Linked DNA regions of Aureimonas sp. SA4125. The protein of the gene in region 2 binds, or shares a complex with, the protein of the main gene of each other region. Links are inferred from orthologs where the notes say so. Each region holds a gene or a part of one and is shown on either strand. Other genes may lie near its edges.

Region 1 (2,989 bases), 220 kb from region 2 along the record:
CCGGCCTTCGAGCTGGAATCGCTCGATGCGCGCGTGCGCTCGCGCCTTGCCGGCGGCGTTGCGATCGAGATGGCCGCGCCCGACTTCGACATGCGCAAGGAGATCCTGACCACGCGCACGGCGGCCCTGAAACTCGAGGACCCGACTTTTGCGATCGACGACAAGGTGGTCGACACGATCGCCCGCCGCGTCATTGGCTCTGGCCGCGATCTCGAAGGCGCGTTCAACCAGATCGCCTTCCGCCATGCCGTCGGCCAGCCGCTCTCGGCCGACCATCTCGACGATCTCCTGAACTCGCTGACGCGCACGAACGGCGAGAAGCGCATCCGGATCGAGGACATCCTCAAATTCGTCTCGCGCCACTACAACATCTCGCGCACCGACATCCTCTCGGCCCGCCGGACCCGCACGATCGTGCGCCCGCGGCAGATCGCGATGTATCTGGCCAAGACCATGACGCCGCGCTCGCTGCCCGAAATCGGCCGGCGTTTCGGCGGGCGGGACCACACCACGGTCCTCCACGCCGTGCGCAAGATCGAGGGCGAGCGGGCCAAGGACGAGAAGCTCGGCGAGGAGCTCGACCTCATCCGCCGCATGATCGAGGAATAGGCCGGCACGGCCTCTGCGCCGCGGCCGCCGCATCGCGGATGCCGCGCCGGCAAAGGCTTTTCAAGCGGTCCACGAGCCTCTAAAAGGTTCGGACTCCCGAGGGGAGCGCCTCTTCACGGCGCTTCTTCGAACGAATTGGTTGCCTCACATGCGTATCATCATCGAGCGTTCCAACCTGTTGAAGACGCTGGGCCACGTGCACCGCGTGGTCGAGCGGCGCAACACCATCCCGATCCTGTCCAACGTTCTGGTCAAGACCGAGGACGGCGCGCTCCGGCTGAAGGCAACCGATCTCGACCTCGAGATCACCGAGACCGTGGCGGCCAATGGCGAGCAGGAAGGCGCGACGACGGTTCCCGCGCATCTCCTCTACGATATCGTGCGCAAGCTCGCCGACGGCTCGGAGGTGAAGCTCGCCACGTATGCCGAGGGCACCCAGATGACGGTCACCGCGGGCCGCTCGAACTTTCGCCTGCAGTGCCTGCCGGAATCCGATTTCCCCGACATCACCGCCGGCACCTTCTCGCATTCCTTCAAGATCCCGGCGGCCTCGCTCGCCCGCCTCGTCGAGCGCACGCAGTTCGCGATCTCGACCGAGGAGACGCGCTATTATCTGAACGGCATTTTTCTTCACACCATCGAATCGGAAGGCAAGCTGCGGCTGCGGGCGGTGGCGACCGACGGCCATCGCCTCGCCCGCGCCGAGATGGAAGCGCCCGCCGGCTCGGAGGGGATGCCCGGCATCATCATCCCCCGAAAAACGGTCGGCGAGTTGCAAAAGCTGCTCGATGATGGCGGCGACGACATCCTGGTCGAACTTTCCGATTCCAAGATCCGCTTCACCATCGGCCCCGTGGTGATGACCTCGAAGCTGATCGACGGCACTTTCCCCGACTATCAGCGCGTCATCCCGCAGGGCAACGACAAGGCGCTGACGCTCGACCGGCAGTCGTTTTCAGCTGCCGTCGACCGCGTGTCGACGATCTCGTCGGAGCGCGGCCGGGCGGTGAAGCTCGCGGTCACCGCAGGCCAGCTGACGCTGACCGTGAACAGCCCGGATTCGGGCACCGCGACGGAGGAGCTTGCCGTCGGCTACGAGTCCGACGACATCGAGATCGGCTTCAACGCACGCTATCTCCTCGACATCACCGGCCAGCTCTCCGGCGACGAGGCGGTGTTCATGCTGGCCGACCCGGGATCGCCCACCCTCATCAAGGACGGCGGTGACGACGGCACGCTCTACGTGCTGATGCCCATGCGGGTGTGACGCCCGTCACGCTTCCCAACGCAAACGATCTGGCGCCCTTGCAAGGCGGCGACGAGGCGCAGGGCGGACAGCGTTCGCCGTCCGCTGCCGGGTGCTCGCGCCTCTTCAGCCTGCGGCTTGCCGATTTCCGCAATTACGAGGTGCTTCGCCTGGAGCTTGCCTCTCGCTTCACCGTGCTCACCGGGGAGAACGGTGCGGGCAAGTCCAATCTCATGGAAGCCGTGTCGCTGCTGACGCCGGGCAGGGGACTTCGGCGCGCCGCCTATCCCGAGATCGCGCGGGTCGGCGGCAGCGGCGGCTTTGCCGTGCAGGCAAGACTCCTCGGCGACGACGGCGAGGTCGACATCGCCACCTCCGCGCGCCCCGACGCTTCGGGCGCCCTGTCGCGCATCGTCAGGATCAACGAGACGCAGGCCAGGAGCGCCGACGAGATGCTGGATCACCTGCGCATCGTCTGGCTGACCCCGGCGATGGACGGCCTGTTCACGGGGGCGGCGGGCGAGCGCCGCCGCTTCCTCGACCGCCTCGTCCTCACCGTCGACCCCGCCCATGGCCGCAGGGCCGCCGACTACGAACGCGCCATGCGCTCGCGCAACCGTCTCCTGTCGGAGGACCGCGGCAATGATTCCTGGCTCTCCGGCATCGAGGCGCAGATGGCCGAGCTCGGACTCGCCATGGCGATCGCCCGCAGCGAACTCGTCGGCCTCATCCAGGCGATGATCGCCGAGGCGCCGGCCGACCAGCCTTTTCCGAAGGCCGACCTCCTTCTCTCCAGTGGCTACGAGACCGAAGACCTCGGCGGTCCGGCGGTGGCGCGCGAGGACGAGGCGCGCCTGCGCCTGGCCCGCCAGCGCGGGCTGGACCGTGCCGCCGGCCGCACGCTGGAGGGGCCGCACCGCGCCGATCTTTCCGTCACCCACCGCGCCAAGGCGATGCCGGCGGCGCTGTCCTCGACCGGCGAGCAGAAGGCGCTTCTCATCGGCCTGATCCTTGCCCATGCCAAGCTCGTCAGGGCGATGACCGGCACCGCGCCCGTCCTTCTTCTCGACGAGATCGCCGCCCATCTCGATCCCGGACGGCGGGCGGCGCTGTTCGACATCATCGACGGGCTCG
Region 2 (7,639 bases):
TCTTCGATATCACCGCGCCCTCTTCCGCCGGCACCGATGCGCCGCGAGACGGTGACATGGACTCGTCCGGCTCCGGATTTGTGGTCTCGCGCGACGGTTGGGTCCTGACAAATGCCCATGTGGCAGGGTCATGCGCCCAGGTTCTGGTCGGTCACTACGGTCCGGCCGATGCGGTGATCCTCGACAAGGAAAACGATCTGGCATTGCTCCATATCGATGCGCAGCTGGGCTCGCCTCTGCCGATCGCCGCCGGAATGCCCCGGCTCGGCGAGGATGTGCTTGCCCTCGGCTTTCCCCTGCGCTCCATCCTGGCCGACAGCCTGAACGTAACGCGCGGCAATGTCTCGTCCCTCCTCGGACTCGCCAATGACTCCCGCTACCTGCAGATTTCCGCGGCCGTCCAGCCCGGCAATTCCGGCGGCCCCCTCGTCGACCTCTCCGGCCGCGTCGTCGGCGTCGTCACCGCCAAGCTCGATGCGGTCGCGATCGCCGATGCCACCGGAGACATCCCGCAGTCGATCAATTTCGCCATCCGTCCCGATGCGGTGACAGGCTTTCTTGCAGCCAATGGCGTCTCATTCGCCTCTGCGCCAGCGCCGACGCACTTCGCCAGCGTTGCCGACACCACTGCAGATGCCGCGGCGTCGGTGCTCCCGATCCTCTGCCTCGGCGGCTGACACCGGAGATGGCGGCGCGATCCTGGTTCTGTCCGGCCGTCATTTCAGACGGGCGGCCAGGCTCTGGCTCGGCCAGCAGGTCGGCGGCAGGCCGGCACTCGCTTCGAAGGCCCCGATCGACCGCCGCGTCTTGAAGCCTGGCAGGCCGTCGGCGCCGCCGACATCGTAGCCGCGCACCACCAGTTTTTCCTGCATCCGCGCGACGTCGCCGCGGGTCATGCCATCGACCCGCACCCAATCCCCATTGAAAGCGCCGCCGCCGGCCATCCGGTCGGCGACATGGCCGATGAAGAGGGCGTAAAGGTCGGAATTGTTGTAGACTTTCAGCGTGTAGAAATTCGGCGTCGCGATAAAGGCGGGCCCGTTGCGCCCGGCCGGCATCAGGAGATGGCCGGGGGCGCGCAGCTCTCCCGGCGGGAAGGCCCGGCCGGAGACGCGAGTCACGCCGGCGTCGACGAAGTCCCGGATCGGCCGGCCCTTGTCGGGGCCTTCGACGGCGCAGGAGATGGCGTCCGGCACATTCGCCTCGAAACCCCAGTCGCGGCCGGCGACCCAGCCGGCCTTCTGCAGATAGTGGCCGATCGAGGCGAGCGTATCGGGCACCGAATTCCAGATGTCGCGGCGGCCGTCGCCGTCCGCGTCGACCGCATAGGCCAGGAATTTCGACGGCATGAACTGCGGCTGGCCGAGCGCACCGGCCCAGGACGAGCGCATCTCGGACACCTTCAGATGGCCGTCGGCGACGATCTCGAGGGCCGCCAGAAGCTCGCCCCGGAACATCTCCTTGCGACGCGCGAGATAAGCCTTGGTGGCCAGCACCTCGAAGGCGTTGTGCGGGATCTTGGCGGCACCAAAGCCCGATTCGCGCCCCCAGATCGCGACGATGATCGCGGCGGGAACGCCCGTCTCCTTCTCGATCCGGGAAAGAACGGCGCGGTGCGTCGCCAGCAGACCGCGGCCCCGGGCGGCAAGATTGGCGACGGCCGATTCGCCGAAATAGGCCGACGGGCTCTGGAACTCGGCCTGGTAGTTGTTCTCCTCGACCTTCGCGGCGTCGCCAGGAAGCTGCAGGTCTGGGAGCTTCAGATTGGGCTTCACGCCCTTGAAGGCAGCGTCGAAGATTGGCCGCGGCACGCCCCGCGACTTGGCGGCTGGCCAGATGTCGGTTTCGAGAAAGCGCTGGAACCCCTTGGCGATGTCGCCGGTCTGCGCCGCGGCCGGAAAGGCCAGCAGGAGAAGGGTCAGGAAGGCGGCCAGCCGGGCAGCAAGGGTCATCGGGCATCGTCTCCGGTTGGTCGCTTATTGGGCTGGGGCCAGAAAATCGCCGCCCCGAGGCAGCAAACCTGTGCAGGGAAGACGGCAAGCCGAAGGCAGGCCGTCTCAGAACGCGGTGCGCGCCCGCATCGCGGCCGACAGCGTGCCCTCGTCGAGATAGTCGAGCTCGCCGCCGACGGGAACACCGTGGGCGAGGCGGGTGATCCTGACGTCGAATTCGGCGAGCTGGTCGGTCAGGTAATGCGCGGTCGTCTGCCCCTCGACCGTGGCGTTGACGGCGATGATCACCTCGCGCACCGCGCCCCTGGCGACCCGCTCGACCAGCTGCCGGATCGTCAGATCGTCCGGGCCGACCCCGTCGAGCGGCGACAGGACGCCGCCCAGCACATGGTAGCCGGCATTGAGCGCCTTCGCCCGCTCCAGCGCCCAGAGGTCGGAGACATCCTCGACGACGACGACGAGCGACTGGTCGCGCGAAGGATCGCAGCAGACGGTGCAGGGATCGCTCGTATCGATATTGCCGCAGACCGAGCAGATGAGCACGCGCTCCAGCGCCTGCGTCATCGCCTGCGCCAGCGGCCCGAGAAGCTGCTCCTTGCGCTTGACGAGGTGCAGCGTGGCGCGCCGGGCCGAGCGCGGCCCGAGGCCCGGAAGCTTCGCGAGCAGCTGGATCAGCCGCTCGATCTCCGGACCGGCGATGGGTTTTGCCATGGTTCAGTCGTTTCGGGCGGAGGTCAGAAGGGCAGTTTCAGGCCGGCGGGAAGCTGCAGGCCGGAGGTCAGCTCCTGAGTCTTTTCCTGGATGATCGCCTCCAGCTTCGACTTGGCGTCGTTGTGGGCGGCGATCACGAGGTCTTCCAGGATCTCGGCCTCGTCGGGCTTGGCGAGCGAGGGATCGATCTTGAGGACCGACATCTCGCCGCGCCCGTTCAGCGTCACCGCGACAAGCCCCCCGCCGGACTGGCCGGTGGCGGTGATCTCGGCGATCTCCTGCTGCAGACCCTGCATCTTTTCCTGCATGGCCTTGGCCTGCTTCATCATGCCCATGATGTCTTTCATGACTTTGTATTCTCCCTAGAGGTCGTCGTCGTCATCATCGGTTTCGATGGGTACATCGTCGACGATATCGGTTTCGCCCGCAGCCGGCGAAAGGGTGAGCGTCGCCGCCTCCGCCGCCAGCGCCTCGCCGCGCAGACGGACGTCGATCACCTTGGCGCCGGGAAACTGCTGCAGGATCGCGGCGACCTCGGGGTCGGCGATGGCGTCCGAGACGAGGGCGTCGCGACGCGCCGCGACCGTCTCCTCGATCGTGCGGCCGCCTTCGGCGCTGGAGATCGTCACCGTCCAGCGCCGACCCGTCCATTCCAGGAGCCGTCGCTGCAGATCGCCCGGGAGCGTGCGGGGCGCGCCATCGGTCAAGGCGACCTCGATGCGTCCCGGCTCGATCTTCACGGGTCGTATATAGCGGCGAAGCGAGACCTGCATCAGCGAATCGCGCTTTTCCTCGGCCAGCGCCACGAGACCCTCCAATGTCCGGATCTCGGGCATGGCCGCCGGCGGCGTCGCCGCGGGTGGGGCGGTTCGCGCATCGCCGCGGGCGGCGATGGCGAGGCGCTGGGGCGCCGCCATGCCGCCTCTCGCCGAACCGTCCGACAGGGCGGACGCCTGCTCTCTGGACACCAGTGTTGCCGCCGACGCCGCGGGCATTGCCGGCATGGCCGCCGTCAAAGGAGCGCCTGCCGGAGCGGCGACATCCGGGGCGGAAGACGCGGCAAGCTGGCGCGTCACGCCAGCGGCCTGGCCGTCCCGCGCCGTTCCCTCGGCCAGAGCCGAGGACGGTGCCAGGCGCGGAACGTCGCCGCCGTCGACGATCAGGCGGGCGAGATCGGACGGGGCGGGGAGATCGGCGGCATAGGCGATGCGGATCAGCGCCATCTCCGCCGCCTGGCGGGGGGTCGAGGCCGCGCGCGTCTCCTCGATCGCCTTCAGCAAGAGCTGCCAGACCTGCGACAGCGTCCGAACCGAGAGCTTTTGCGAGAATTCGAGCCCACGCGCCGATTCGGCCGGCGACAGCGCCGCATCGTCGGCCGAATCGGGCACGAAGCGCAGCGAGGTCACGAGATGGGTGAAATCGGCGAGATCCGACAGGACGACGAGGGGGTCGGCGCCGCCATTGTACTGGTCGCGCAGTTCGCCGAGAGCCGCGGTGGCGTCGCCGCGCATCAGATGCTCGAAAAGGTCGATCACCCGGCCGCGATCGGCAAGGCCCAGCATGTCGCGCACCGCCGCGGATTCCACGCGGCCAGCGCCATGCGAGATCGCCTGGTCGGTCAGGGACAGGGCGTCACGCACCGAGCCCTCGGCAGCGCGGGCGAGAAGGCGCAGCGCTTCCTCGTCGATCTCGACGTTTTCGGCCGCGGCGACCTTGGCGAGATGGCGGATCAGCGTCGCCGCGTCGACGCGGCGCAGGTCGAAACGCTGGCAGCGCGACAGGACGGTGATCGGGACTTTGCGGATCTCGGTCGTGGCGAAGACGAACTTGACGTGCTCCGGCGGCTCTTCCAGCGTCTTCAACAGGCCGTTGAAGGCCTGGTTGGAGAGCATGTGCACCTCGTCGATGATGTACACCTTGTAGCGCGCCGAAACCGGACGGTAGCGCACCTGGGCGATGATTTCGCGGATGTCGTCGATGCCGGTGTGAGAGGCCGCATCCATCTCGACGACGTCGACATGCCTTCCCTCCATGATCGCCTGATCGTGGATGCCGGGGGCGCGCATGTGGATGGTCGGCTCGTGGATTTCGGCCGTCTCGTAATTCAGGGCGCGGGCAAGAATGCGGGCCGTGGTCGTCTTGCCGACGCCGCGCACGCCCGTCAGCATCCAGGCCTGGGCGATGCGGCCGGTCTCGAAGGCATTGGTGAGCGTGCGCACCATCGGCTCCTGGCCGATGAGATCGTCAAAGCTCGCGGGCCGGTATTTGCGCGCCAGGACGCGATAGGCTTCGCCCGCCGGCCCCGGCCCGACGCCGCTCATCACGTTTTCCTGATCGCTCATCGGCGGCCGTCGTCCCTTCGAGTACCGCAAGCGCATGTGGAACGGCGTTGATCGGAGTTCAACGCCGACCTTAGAACAAGCCGCCCTGGTTTTGAAGCGTCCGCGCGGTGGCAAAAGCCATGCGTTCTTCCGGCACGACGGCATCGGCCCGGAGAGTGTCACGACAACGACCGGCACGGGGCGGATGGGGCATGTGGCGAAACCAAGCGCGCGGCAATGAGAAAAAGCAGAGGTGCGCCGATTCTTTTCCGCCCTGCATGAGGGCGCTGCCCGCACTCGTCAGGCCAGGATTGGGACCTGGACGAAGATCGCGCGGCGAGGAAAAGTTGGGAGGCTGGCACGGCGACCCGTGCCTGGCTCGTTGGGGCTGCTTCCTTCCGGACCTGACCCGGTTGGCGAGTGACTCGTCCACCACCAACCTCCCGATCGTGATATCGCCTGCCCCCCTGTAAAATGCAAGCGCCGGCCTAGTTTGATTTGATGGCGATCTCTCTGACGGAAATCTCTTCGATGCGTGGTTTCGCACTCGATCCCCGACTGGCACGCGACACGCTACCGGTGATGGCGCTCGGCCTTTGCGACCTCAGGCTCATGAACGACAGCCGCTGGCCCTGGCTGATCCTCGTGCCGAAGCGACCGGGTATCACCGAAATGCATGACCTCACGCCGCTCGACCAGGCGATGCTGACCTTCGAGACTTCGCTCGTTGCCGGCTGCATGAAAATCATGCTGAAGGCTGCGAAGCTGAACATCGGCATGCTTGGCAACGTCGTCCCGATGCTGCATCTCCATATCATTGCGCGCCAACCGGGCGACACCAACTGGCCAGGGCCGGCCTGGGGCGTCGGCACCGCGCAGCCCTATCCCGATGACGAGGCCATGCGTCTCGTCGACCTGTTTCGCGAGAAGATCCTGGCCCAATGACACGCATCGACCCGATCCTGCCGCGCCCGCAGGATCTTGCCATGGGATTTGCCGGCAATCTCCTGACGCGCGACGGCGAGAACCGGACCGAGGAGACGCTGGCGACAGCCCTCGCCGCCGCCGCCGCCAAGGTCTACCTGACGCTCGACGGCGAATGGCTGTTTCGCGATGCCGATGGCATGGCCGATCCCGGTTTCGACGTGGCGACGGCGCTGGCGCACGCCGAGGCCGACGGCGACAGCGTGCTTCTCGGTCACACGCCGGACGGCAGCGCGCGTCTGGCAATGCGCGCGGCAACCCTCCCCGAAGGCGTCCGCAGCCTTGCCTTGCGTCCCCTGGCGACGAGCGGGCTCCTCGACTCAGACACCGAGGGGCAGCTCGGCCAGGCCGAGCATTTTCTCGCCTGGCACCGGCGGTCGCGTTTTTGCGGCAGGTGCGGAACGGTGACGCTCGCGGAAGCGGCGGGCTATCGGCGTCGCTGTCCGAACTGCGGCGACGTGCATTTTCCGCGGACCGACCCGGTCTCGATCATGCTGATCCACGACGGCAAGGGCCGCTGCATCCTCGGCCGCTCCGCCCGCTTCCCCGACAAGATGTGGTCGTGCCTTGCCGGCTTCATCGAGCCCGGCGAAACGCTGGAGGACGCCGTGCGCCGGGAGACGCTGGAAGAGGCAGGCGTCAGCGTCGGGCCGGTCGACTACTTCGCCTCGCAGCCCTGGCCGTTTCCAGGCTCGCTGATGATCGGTTGCCTGGCGCTGGCGACGAGCACGGAGATCGTCTTCGACACGGTGGAGCTGGAGGCCTGCCGGTGGTTCGAGCGCGACGAGGTGCAGGCGATGCTCGACGAAACGCATCCGGATGGCCTGACGGCGCCGAAGAGTTTTGCCATCGCCCATCATCTCGTCAGGGCTTTTGTCGAGACACTGCCGTAACGATCTTCGCGGCCGTCGGCGGCTATTCCGCCGGCGTCAGAAACCGCTGGCGGTCCGAGGCCCCCTTGTAGACGCCGAGAATCTCCATCGCCGCCGAGAAGAACTTCAGTTCGTGCAGCGCGCGCGCGGCGGCGGGATCGTGCGGGTGGCCCTCGATGTCGGCATAGAACTGCGTTGCCGAAAAGCTGCCGCCGACCTGGTAGCTCTCGAGCTTGGTCATGTTGACGCCATTGGTGGCAAAGCCGCCAAGTGCCTTGTAGAGCGCGGCGGGGATGTTGCGCACGCGGAAGACGAAGGTCGTCACCATGTCCCGGCTGACCGCCTCGGCGTCGGCCGAGCGCTCCGCCCAGAGGGCCTCGTCGCCCGCGCCATGACGCGACAGGACGACGAAGCGCGTCATGTTGTCCTCGGCGTCCTCGACGTTCTCCTTCAGGATGTCGAGGCCGTAGAGTTCGGCGGCAAGGCGGGGCGCCAGCGCCGCCATGGAGCGGTCGCCGGCCTCCGACACGATCCGTGCCGCGCCCGCCGTATCCCCGGCGACGACCGGCTTCCAGCCATTCGACCGGATGATCGCGCGGCATTGGCCGAGCGCATGGATATGGCTGTGGACGCTCTTGATTTCCGACAGCGCGACGCCCGGCAGTGCCATCAGCTGGAAACGGATCGGCAGGAAATACTCGCCGACGATCTTCAGGCCCGAGATCGGCAGGAGATGGTGAATGTCTGCGACGCGCCCGGCGATCGAGTTCTCGATCGGGATCATGGCCAGATCCGCCTC

The links.
Region 1: the proteins of Sa4125_RS01105 (region 2) and dnaN are in contact, whole or in part, in a cryo-EM structure (PDB 8GIZ), measured with the Escherichia coli proteins. The link is inferred for Aureimonas sp. SA4125 from one-to-one orthologs.

Annotation. Positions count from the first base shown.
Region 1 is NZ_AP025032.1:983-3,971, forward strand. The notes cover bases 1-2,816. They hold dnaN (DNA polymerase III subunit beta), read left to right. Parts: upstream 1-757; coding sequence 758-1,876; downstream 1,877-2,816. Other genes in these bases: dnaA (chromosomal replication initiator protein DnaA), read left to right, coding at 1-609; recF (DNA replication/repair protein RecF), read left to right, coding at 1,987-2,816. Also shown: more of recF, read left to right, coding at 2,817-2,989. UniProt on the Escherichia coli protein: Confers DNA tethering and processivity to DNA polymerases and other proteins. Acts as a clamp, forming a ring around DNA (a reaction catalyzed by the clamp-loading complex) which diffuses in an ATP-independent manner freely and bidirectionally along dsDNA.
Region 2 is NZ_AP025032.1:219,075-226,713, reverse strand. Bases 2,516-5,508 are described here. They hold Sa4125_RS01105 (DNA polymerase III subunit gamma/tau), read right to left. Parts: upstream 5,006-5,508; coding sequence 3,026-5,005; downstream 2,516-3,025. Other genes in these bases: Sa4125_RS01110 (YbaB/EbfC family nucleoid-associated protein), read right to left, coding at 2,687-3,010; recR (recombination mediator RecR), read right to left, coding at 2,516-2,663. Also shown: Sa4125_RS01125 (serine protease), read left to right, coding at 1-677; Sa4125_RS01120 (lytic murein transglycosylase), read right to left, coding at 717-1,952; more of recR, read right to left, coding at 2,058-2,515; Sa4125_RS01095 (HIT family protein), read left to right, coding at 5,516-5,929; nudC (NAD(+) diphosphatase), read left to right, coding at 5,926-6,861; Sa4125_RS01085 (prephenate dehydratase), read right to left, coding at 6,884-7,639. UniProt on the Escherichia coli protein: Part of the beta sliding clamp loading complex, which hydrolyzes ATP to load the beta clamp onto primed DNA to form the DNA replication pre-initiation complex.